DNA from 2 places in the Aeromonas sp. MTB genome. Region 2 is predicted to be linked to the other one. Evidence: riboswitches for the same ligand, from Rfam matches in the RefSeq annotation. Region 2 holds a riboswitch; the other holds the start of a gene.
What was found. Region 2 has a riboswitch for cyclic di-GMP ahead of WBR25_RS04465 (glycosyl hydrolase family 18 protein). Riboswitches for the same ligand answer to the same signal wherever they lie in the genome.

Region 1 (5,051 bases), 1.5 Mb from region 2:
AGCTGCGTCAGGGCAGCCCGGAGGAGATAGTGCGGCTGGTGCAGACCGGCGAGGTGGATATCGGTATCAGCAGCGAGCAGCTCGACAAGAGCGAAGGGGTGGTGGCATTTCCCTACTACCGCTGGCACCACAATATCGTGGTGCCAGAGCAACATCCGCTTACTGGCGAGCTGGATCTGACGCTGGCGGCGCTGGCCAACTGGCCCATCGTCACCTATCAAGCCGGGTTGACCGGGCGGGTGCGGGTGGATGAAGCCTTTGCTGCGGCGGGCATCGAGCCGCAGATCCTGCTGACGGCGCAGGACTCCGATGTCATCAAGACCTATGTCGAGCTGGAGATGGGGGTCGGCATACTGGCCGACATGGCGTTCGACGCCCAGCGCGATCAGGGGCTGGTGCAGCTCGATGGCAGCCATCTGTTTGCCCCCCACACCGCCTGGATCGGCCTCAAACAGGGGCAGTTCCAGCACAACTTTGCCTGGCAGTTTATCCAGCTCTGCAACCCCGAGCTGGCGCTGGCGGATATTCAGGCCCGCGCCATGGGCAGCGAGCCTGCCATCGACTTCCAGATTTGAATCGGAAGAGAAGAGCAAAAGGGGAGCCATTGGCTCCCCTTTTGCTATCCGGTGGCGAGTTACTTCACTTCATCCCACGCCATCTGCCAGTGGGAGCCGATGCCCGGCTCGTACTGGGTGGTAGTGGTGGTCCACTGCTGGCAGTAGCCGCTGTAGGGGAAGGGCTTGCACTGATAGACCTTGCCATTTTTCGGCTGCTGCACCTTGGTGCCGGCGGCATAGGATTTGAGCGAGTTCGGGAAGACGAAGTCGTATTCGCCGCTGCTCTGCTCCTTGAACATCAGATCCATGGTCTGCTGAATGGTCTCGCCGCCCGCTTTCGGGGTGGCCTTGATCACCAGCTGGTGGTGACCTGCCTTGAGCCCTTCCAGCGCCATGGTAAAGGTGTGGCTGCTGTCCTTGATGTCGGCACTGCTTTCACCCTTGGCGACGCCGCCGTGGTCATAGAGGGTGTTGGTGACGGCCAGATCGCCCTGTGCGGTGACGGTGAAATCGAGGGTGGCCTTGCCGTTGTCCAGCACATAGTCGCTGGCCAGACCGCTGACGCTGATGTTGTCCACTACCGGCGGCTGCAGCTGTTGCAGATCAATCTCGACTCGATCCAGTTTGCTGTCTCGATGCAGATAGACGGGGTTCATACCGTAGACCGGATTGAACTGGCCATCGGCTCCTTGCTGACCGGCGCGGATCAGGCTCTGCTCGGCGTTGATCTTGCTGGCGAGAGCATGGGCCCAGTTGTTCTTCTGGCCCTGCTCGGCAGTGGTGATGGTCAGCACGGTTTGCAGATCAGGGCGCTCGCCGTTGGCATCGAATACCCGGGTCATCGCCTTGTCACCCATCGCGAGGTCGATGGAGGGGTAGATGGTGCCTGCCTGGCTCCACTCCAGCGGCGGCTGGCTGCCATCTTTGAACTTGGCATCGATGATGTTGTAGAAGCTGTTGCTGGTATCGCCCACTTCCCACACGCCGAGGATCACCTGATAACCGGTGCGCTCCGGCAGGACACAGTTGTGGGTCACCTGCTTGGGCGGCTGCACCATATTGCCGTCGATGACGCAGAAGGGGGTCAGGTCAAACGAGGCGCGGGTGAGCGGCTGGTTGGGGTTCCAGTCCTGCTTGGTGAGGTAGTAGCGCCAGTTGCGGGTGACATGGTTGGCAGTGAAGGTCCAGCTGATGGCGAAGGGGCCGGGCTGTACTTCACGCTTGGTCCAGCGGTCGCTGGTCTGGATGTTCAGCTCGCTCCAGCGCGGGCTACCCGCCGAGGCGATTTGTCCATCCTGCGGGCCGGTTTGCGGGAAGCCTGAGGGGCCCTCCACGCTCTGGGGCTCCCACTGCACGCCGCCACACTGGCTGTTGCCACCGGTTTTGCACAGGTAGTTGCGACTCTCAGGCTGGCTGATGTAGCCATGAGCCAGGGCGCTGCCGCTGGCCAGCAGGGCCAGCATCGCCGCGATGTGATTGAGTTGGATTTTTGCTGCCATACATTCCTCTGTTCGATAGATGTGGGCAGTCAGTTGGCCAGGGAGTTCCCCGATGCACACTTGCGTGTGGCAACCCCGCTATCCTGGACAAAACGTCTGTAGACCGGAGGCTTTGCGTCCCGACCTTTCGGTCAGTTTGCCAAATGACTAGATGGTTATTGATGGGCCAAATGTTCGGCCATCAGCATTGTGCACTGCATTGATTAATTATTTGAAGTTAAATGTTTAAATGCACCGTTCAACGGCACATTGCTCATTCTAACTGACTGTTTTTAAATTGTTCTCTAATTTGTGAATGGCGTCGAATGCTGTTGAATATGCCGATAAGATGCATGCTGATTGCGTGTTGGCGGCGTAAAAAAACCTGCCAGCTTGGCTGGCAGGTCGGGTGACAAGGCGACACAGGTTGACGCCATCAATGACGGGCGCGCTGCTCGCCGGAGGGGAGAGATACGGGAGCCATCATTGGTGCAGTGGAGGACTCCTTGCCCAGTTTGAACACCGCAAGTCGCTCATCCAGGCTGCGGGAGAGACCGGCCAGCAGCTCGCTCTCCTGCGCCAGTTGCGAGGCGGACTGGGACATCTCCAGCGCCGAGTCGTTGATGCCGCTGACGTTGCGGTTCATATCCTCGGCCACCATGCTCTGCTGCTCGGCGGCGGTAGCGATCTGGGTCGCCATGTCGCTTACATGCTGGATGTGGTTGACGATCAGGGTGAGATCCTGCCCCGCCTGCTGGGATTGGTTGACGCTGCTCTCCGCCAGTTTGCGGCTGGTGTCCATGGCATTGGCGGCGGTGACGGCTCGTTGCTGCAGCTGGGCAATGGTGCTCTGGATCTCTTCGGTGGATTGGCGAGTGCGGCTGGCCAGCTGGCGCACCTCGTCGGCCACCACGGCAAAGCCCCGTCCCTGCTCGCCGGCACGGGCTGCTTCGATGGCAGCGTTGAGGGCCAGCAGGTTGGTCTGCTCCGAAATGGCGCTGATGACGGCGGTCACTTCGCTGATCTGCATCACCCCCTCTTTGAGCTGGTTGACCTGCTGGGTGGCCTGCTCCACCTCGGTGGCCAGCGCCTTGATACCGTGCACGCTTGCATGAACGTCACGGTTGCCGAGACCCGCTTCACCGGTCGCTTCCTGGGTATCCCGCGCGGTATTTTCGGCGTGCCCAGCCACATCGGAGATGGTGGCGCTCATCTCGTTCATGGCGGTAGCGAGCTGGGCCAGCTGATCCCGCTGGCTGGTGACCGCCTGATTGGTCTGCTCGGCGGAGGCGGCGATGCGCAGGGCGGCATCGGCCACGTTGCGAGCCCCCTGACTGGCCTCCAGCAGGGCGTGACGGATGGCATCGAGACTCTGGTTGGTGCAGCGGGCGACCACTCCCAGCTCATCCTTGCCCTGTACCGGGATGCTTACCACCAGATCCCCCTTGGCGACTCGTTGCATAGCGTGGTTGATCTGGCTGAGGGGGGAGACGATGGAGTGGGTGATGCGCCAGCCCAGCAACCCCATCAGCAGGATCACGATGGCGGTGGCGGTCCCCATCTTCATGTACTGGGCCCAGATGGTCTGCTGAATATCCTGCAGCAGCATGCCGGAACCGAGGATCCAGCCCCAGGGCTGATAGCCGGATACCATGGAGAGCTTGTCGGCGGTCTCACCCGATGGGCCGACCCACACATATTGCAGAGTGCCCTGTTTGCCCCCTTTGGCGATATCCACCATCTGATACCAGAACTGCCCGGAGGTGGCGGCACCTCCTTCACCCATCTTCTGGCCGACCAGTTCGGGACGGATGGGGTGAACCACCATGGTGCGGTTCTCGTCGATGACGAACAGGTAGTTGTTGCCATCAAAGCGGGTGTTGGTCAGCAGCTTGCGCGCCTCCTGCTGAGCCTGCTCTGCTGGCAGGGTGCTGGCCAGAAACTGGATCTGGCTCATGGCCTGCTCCAGTACCGCATTGAGCCGCGCCTCTCGCTCGCTCATCAGATTGCGCTGGAGCGCGTTGGCCGAGATAAGCAGCAGCGAGACAAAACCGACAAACGCCAGTGCGAGCAGCAAGATCAATTTGCGGCTCACGGTAATATCACCGAGCTTGAACATGACTAAACCCTCATTTCCCTGTTGATTTTATGTGGCTCTGTACCGCGTCAGCCAGTTTGTAAGAGTTAACAACTCATTTACTTTCAGTCTCTTGCCGAGCTTTCTCAAATGAGCGTTTTAACATCAGTATAGTCAGCAGACAGCAACCCCCACTTTTTGGTAGCGTGTTGATGCGCATCCCAGCGCAATTTTTGCCAAAGAGTGTGAATGGTTTGGCATTTCTTCAAAAAAAGGAGTGGGCCCCGCTGCGGGTGACCCCATAACAAGAGGGAATTTATGAGTTCCATTGCCAGGAATTACTTCAACCAGCTCAACGCCGACTACCTGCAGGTGCACAGGCGCAAGGAGGATCTCTTCTGGTCCACCTATATGGGCACCAGCGATGATCAGGCCGGTTTCACCGCGGCCGAGCAGGCCTACAAGGCCTTTTGTGCCAATCCGGCCCGTCTGCCCGAATTGCGGGAGATGTTGGTGCAGGCCGACGAGGATGACCTCAAGGGCGGTCTGCAAGGCTGGATCGCCTTCTTCGAGTGCAATGTGATTGAAGATCCCGCCGCTGCCGCCCTGATGGATGAGCTGGTAGCCGCCGAGGCGGAGCTGTTCGCCCGCCGCAAGGGGCTGAAACTGACCCTGCTGGATGAGCAGGGCCAGCAGGTCGCAGGCAGCCTGCCCGCCGCCAGTACCTCGCTCGCCGCCAGCCCGAACGAGGCGGTGCGCCAGAGCGCGCTCGCCATGTTCCACACTCTGGAGCAGTGGGTGGTCGGCAACGGTTTTCTCGAGGTGGTGGCGATCCGCAACCGCTTTGCCCGCGCCATGGGCTATCGCGACTACTTCGACTACAAGGTGCGCAAGAACGAGCAGATGAGCCCGGAGCAGCTTTTCGCCATCCTCGACGAC
Region 2 (5,051 bases):
GGTCACGGCGAGGGAACCACTCCACCAGCCAACAAGCCGCCGCTGGCCAACGCGGGCAGTGACCTCAAGGTGACCGGCCCGACCGAGGTGACGCTGGATGGTTCGGCCTCCCACGATCCGGAAAACAGCGCGCTCAGCTACAGCTGGAAGCAGATCTCCGGCCCGCAGGCTGCCCTGCTCGATGCCACTCAGGCCAAGGCCCGTGTTGTACTCGATGCGGTGACTGCCGACATCAATCTGGTGTTCGAGCTGACGGTGACCGATGACCAGCTGTTGAGTGCCAAGGATCAGGTGGTGGTGACCAACAAGGCGCCGCAGGCCAATCTGGCGCCTGTGGTGAGTCTACCTGCCACGGCCTCTGTGGAGGCGGGCAAGCAGGTGACCATCAAGGCGACCGCCTCCGATCCGAACGGTGATCCGCTCACTTATCAGTGGAGCGTGCCGGCAGGCATCACCGCAACGGGCCAGAACAGCGCCACTCTGGTAGTCACCGGCCCGAGCGTCACCAGCGACACCGGCTATGACCTGAGCGTCACCGTCTCCGACGGCGGGCTGGATGCCAGTGCGGCAACCCGTCTGACGGTCAAACCGGCCAGCAGCGGCGGTGGTTGCACGGCGACCGATCCGGATGCGGCCAACTGGCCAGTCTGGAAAGCGGCAAGCACCTATAACAGCGGCGACAAGGTGAGCCATAACCAGCTGGTGTGGCAGGCTAAGTACTGGACCCAGGGCAACGAGCCTAGTCGCACCGCGGATCAGTGGCTGCTGGTGAGCAAGGTGCAACTGGGTTGGGATGCCAATGTGGCCTACAACGGTGGCGAGCTCACCACCCATAACGGCCGTCAGTGGAAGGCGCAGTACTGGACCAAGGGCAATGAGCCCGGCAAACACGACGTCTGGCAGGATGTGGGAGCCGCCAGCTGTAAATAAGCATTGAATGGTGGCGGGGCATGCCAGTCATGCCCCGTTTTTTCTCCCCGCTTCGCCACATTCTGGCGGGTCTGCCAATCGGTTTCCCCACCCAGCTTCTCTTTTGTGCCTGCAAAGCGGCCCTTCCGGGCTAGTGATTAATGCTCTCCCCGCTTGCTGGCATCTGTGCCGCACGCTGCTCTTTGTGGTGCCGCTTGTGTTGATACATGTCGGCATCGGCTCTGGCAAACGCGGCAGCAAAGTCGCCGCGATAGGGGGCCATCCCCATGCTGCACGAGATAGTCGGGGAGGCGCTGGCCAGCATGGCCGTCAGCCTGGCCATCGTCTGTTGCAGCTCGGTCGGTGTCAGAGTGGTGAGCAGCACAAACTCATCCCCGCCGAAGCGGGCGGCAATCACCCCCTGACCGAAGTGCTGGCGTATGCCATCTGCGATAAGGCGCAGGGCCTGATCACCGGCCAAATGGCCACTGCTGTCATTGAGCTGCTTGAGATTATCCATGTCGATCAGCAGCAGGGTGCCTTCCGGCTGTGCTTGCAGAGCGAGTTCGAATTGCTGTCGATTGGCGAGCCCGGTCAGCTGGTCGGTATTGGCCAGCTGATAGATGCGGCGGGACTGCTGATAAATGGTGATGGCGTGGCGAATATCCCGCGCCAGGATCGCCATCAGGTGGCTGTCGTAGCGGGTAAAGGCATTACGTTTGCTGCTGTCCATATTGATCATGCCGTAGAGCTGACCATCGATATGGATCGGGGTCGCCAGCGTGGCCTGGATGGGCAGGTCGGTGCAGTTGACCAGCAGCTCTCTGTCCTGTTCGGACAGGGGCATGGTGGCATTTATCTTCGACAGGTCGTTGATCAGCAGTGTTTTGTTGCAGCGCCCCTGAGTCAGCTTGTACTGAAAGGTGTGCTCCAGCGGCAGATTGATCCGCCGCAGTTTCACCAGATCCATGCCGATGGCCGCTTCATATCTCAACATGCCTGTGCCCGGCAGCAGCTTGATCAGGCAGCCCATCTCGGCTCCCGGGATCAACATTACGGCTCGTCTGAGCAGATCCTCCAGAAAGGCCTCTTCGGTCTGGTATTGCGCCGAGTTGCGGGCCAGTTCGGCGGTGGTTTCGTTGATCTTGAGCGCCTCACTCAGATGCTGCCACTGGCGGTGCAGATGGTAGCGGTAGTGGCGATAGAGCCAGAAGGTGCAGATAAGGTAGCTCTGGACTAGCAAGGTGCTGGCAAGCGGCGCCCTTTGCCAGCCATTGAGGCTGTTGATAAGCCAGATCATCCCGGCCAGTGGCAAGGCATAAATCGTCAAACGAACAAATTTGTCGTATCTGGATAACCGGGTGCGTGAGGGCAGTTCGTTGGGCATGAAGACACCTGCTGGCCATGCAAAGCGGCGATTATAAATTCATTAGTTGCGACACAGATGGGTCTTTTGTCGCATATTGTTCTTACTCATTGATTTTTCTCAATTTGGTGTGATGCAGATCAAAAAAATGGTGTGAGGTATCTGGTTGGAGGTGATGAGATTAGGTCTGCATATCCGGCTGTTTTTTAAACATTAATTTCTTGAAAGTGGGTAATTGTCAGGGTTGGTAACTGGTGGGCTGGCAATGGTCCGATTTGCTTACTTATCAGAATTACCCTACAGTCAATCGGCGATTATTTATCGCCAGAAATAACGTTGTGACAAGGGCAAACCGATTGAAAAGTCGGGACGCAAAGCTTCCGGTCTAAGGGTCAAGACGGCCTAGGATAGCGGGGCCACCACAGTAGAATGCAGGCTGCCTTTGCCAAGGGGTGGCCGTTTTTGTGTCACCTGTCGTGTTGCGTTGCCCTTTCGTTTTTCCAATAACGAAAAGGAAAGCAATATGCTAAGTCCAAAACCTGCACTGCTGGCCATGATGGTCGGCACCCTGCTCGCCTCCGCCGCCGCTTATGCGGCGGCTCCCGGCAAACCCGCCATCGGTTGGGGCCCCACCAAGTTTGCCATCGTCGAAGTCAGCCAGTCCGCGACCGCTTATAACGAGCTGGTCAAGGTGAAGAATGGCGCCGATGTGACCGTCACCTGGAATATCTGGAACGGCGATATCGGCCAGAGTGCCAAGGTGCTGCTGGATGGCAAGGAGGTGTGGTCCGGTCCCTCTTCCGGCGCTGGCACAGCCACCTTCAAGGTGCACAAGGGGGGCCGCTATCAGATGCAGGTCGCGCTGTGCAACGGCGATGGCTGCACCCTGTCTGATGCCAAGGAGATCGTGGTCGCCGATACCGATGGCAGCCACCTCGCACCGCTCAAGCCTGCCCTGCAGGAGAATAACAAACCCTATGTCAACAAGTCCGGCAAGGTGGTCGGTACCTACTATGTGGAGTGGGGGGTCTATGATCGCAACTTCACCGTGGACAAGTTGCCGGCCCAGAACCTGACCCATATCCTCTATGGCTTCACCCCGATCTGTGGCGGTGATGGCCTCAACGACAGCCTCAAAGAGATTGCCGGCAGCTTCCAGGCGCTGCAACGTGCCTGTGCCGGGCGCAAGGATTTCCAGGTCGCCATTCACGATCCCTGGGCCGCGCTGCAAAAAGGGCAGGGGTCACTGGTCGCCTGGGATGAGCCCTACAAGGGCAACTTCGGCAATCTGATGGCTCTCAAGCAGGCTTATCCGGACCTGAAGATCCTCCCCTCCGTCGGTGGCTGGACCCTCTCCGACCCCTTCTTCTTCATGCATGACAAGGCCAAGCGTGACGTGTTCGTCGCCTCGGTCAAGGAGTTCCTGCAGACCTGGAAGTTCTTCGACGGTGTCGATATCGACTATGAGTTCCCGGGCGGCGACGGTGCCAACCCCAATCTGGGGGACAAGACCAAAGATGGTGAAACCTATGTGCTGATCATGAAGGATCTGCGCGCCATGCTCGACGAGTTGGAGGCCGAGACCGGTCGCACCTATCAGCTCACCTCTGCCATCGGTGCCGGTTACGACAAGATTGAGGATGTGGATTACAAGGCTGCCCAGCAGTACATGGATCACCTCTTCGTGATGAGTTACGACTACAACGGTGCCTGGAGCAATACCTCCCTGGGTCATCAGGCCAACCTCTATCAGGCCACCAACGGCTCGGCCAACAAGCGCTACAACACTGATGCAGCGGTGCAGCAGTTGCTGGCGCAGGGGGTCGACTCCGGGAAGCTGGTGATCGGTGCCGCCGCCTACGGTCGCGGTTGGAAAGGGGTGAGCGGTTATCAGGGCAATGACCCCTTCACCGGCACCGCCACCGGCAAGATCAAGGGCACCTGGGAAGATGGCGTGCTGGATTATCGCCACATCGTCAACAGCCACATGGGGGCGGGCTGGGAGTACAACTACGACGAGACTGCCGAAGCGGCCACCCTGTTCAAGCCCTCCACCGGCGAGCTGATCACCTATGACGACGAGCGCTCGGTCAAGGCGAAAGGCCAATACGTGCTGGCCAACAAGCTGGGCGGGCTCTTCTCTTGGGAGATCGATGCCGACAACGGCGACATCCTCAACGCCATGCATGAAGGTCTCGGTCACGGTGAAGGGGTTACCCCGCCAGCCAACAAGCCGCCAGTAGCCAACGCGGGCAGCGATCTGAGTGTCACCGGCCCGACCGAGGTGACGCTGGATGGCTCAGCCTCCCATGATCCGGAAAAAGGCTCTCTGACCTACAGCTGGAAGCAGGTCTCCGGCCCGCAAGCTGTGCTGGGCGATACCACGCAGGCCAAGGTGCGGGTCGATGTGAATGCCGTCAGTGCAGATACCGCGCTGGTATTCGAACTGACTGTGACTGATGACCATCAACTGACCGCCAGGGATCAGGTGGTGGTGACCAACAAGGCGCCGCAGCCCAACCTGCCTCCGGTGGTGACTTTGCCTGCCAGCGTCAAGGTGGAAGAGGGCAAGCAGGTGACCATCACTGCCAAGGCATCCGACCCCAACGACGACGAGCTGATCTATCAATGGCAAGTGCCTGCCGGTATCACGGCGACCGGCCAGAACAGCGCCACCCTGGTGGTCACCGGTCCGGCGGTGGATGTCGAAACCGGTTATGACCTCTCTGTGACCGTCTCCGATGGCGCACTCGATGCCAACGCGGCCACCCGTCTC

Region 1: another riboswitch for cyclic di-GMP. It lies ahead of gbpA (N-acetylglucosamine-binding protein GbpA); the one in region 2 lies ahead of WBR25_RS04465 (glycosyl hydrolase family 18 protein).

The regions. Positions count from the first base shown of each region.
Region 1 is NZ_CP147026.1:4,031,438-4,036,488, reverse strand. Features, by position in the region: gene cbl (HTH-type transcriptional regulator Cbl) at 1-575, shown strand, start outside; gene gbpA (N-acetylglucosamine-binding protein GbpA) at 635-2,056, opposite strand; cyclic di-GMP riboswitch class I at 2,122-2,207, opposite strand; gene WBR25_RS18420 (methyl-accepting chemotaxis protein) at 2,472-4,154, opposite strand; gene WBR25_RS18415 (M3 family metallopeptidase) at 4,431-5,051, shown strand, end outside.
Region 2 is NZ_CP147026.1:948,305-953,355, forward strand. Features, by position in the region: gene WBR25_RS04455 (glycosyl hydrolase family 18 protein) at 1-930, shown strand, start outside; gene WBR25_RS04460 (sensor domain-containing diguanylate cyclase) at 1,061-2,296, opposite strand; cyclic di-GMP riboswitch class I at 2,612-2,699, shown strand; gene WBR25_RS04465 (glycosyl hydrolase family 18 protein) at 2,799-5,051, shown strand, end outside.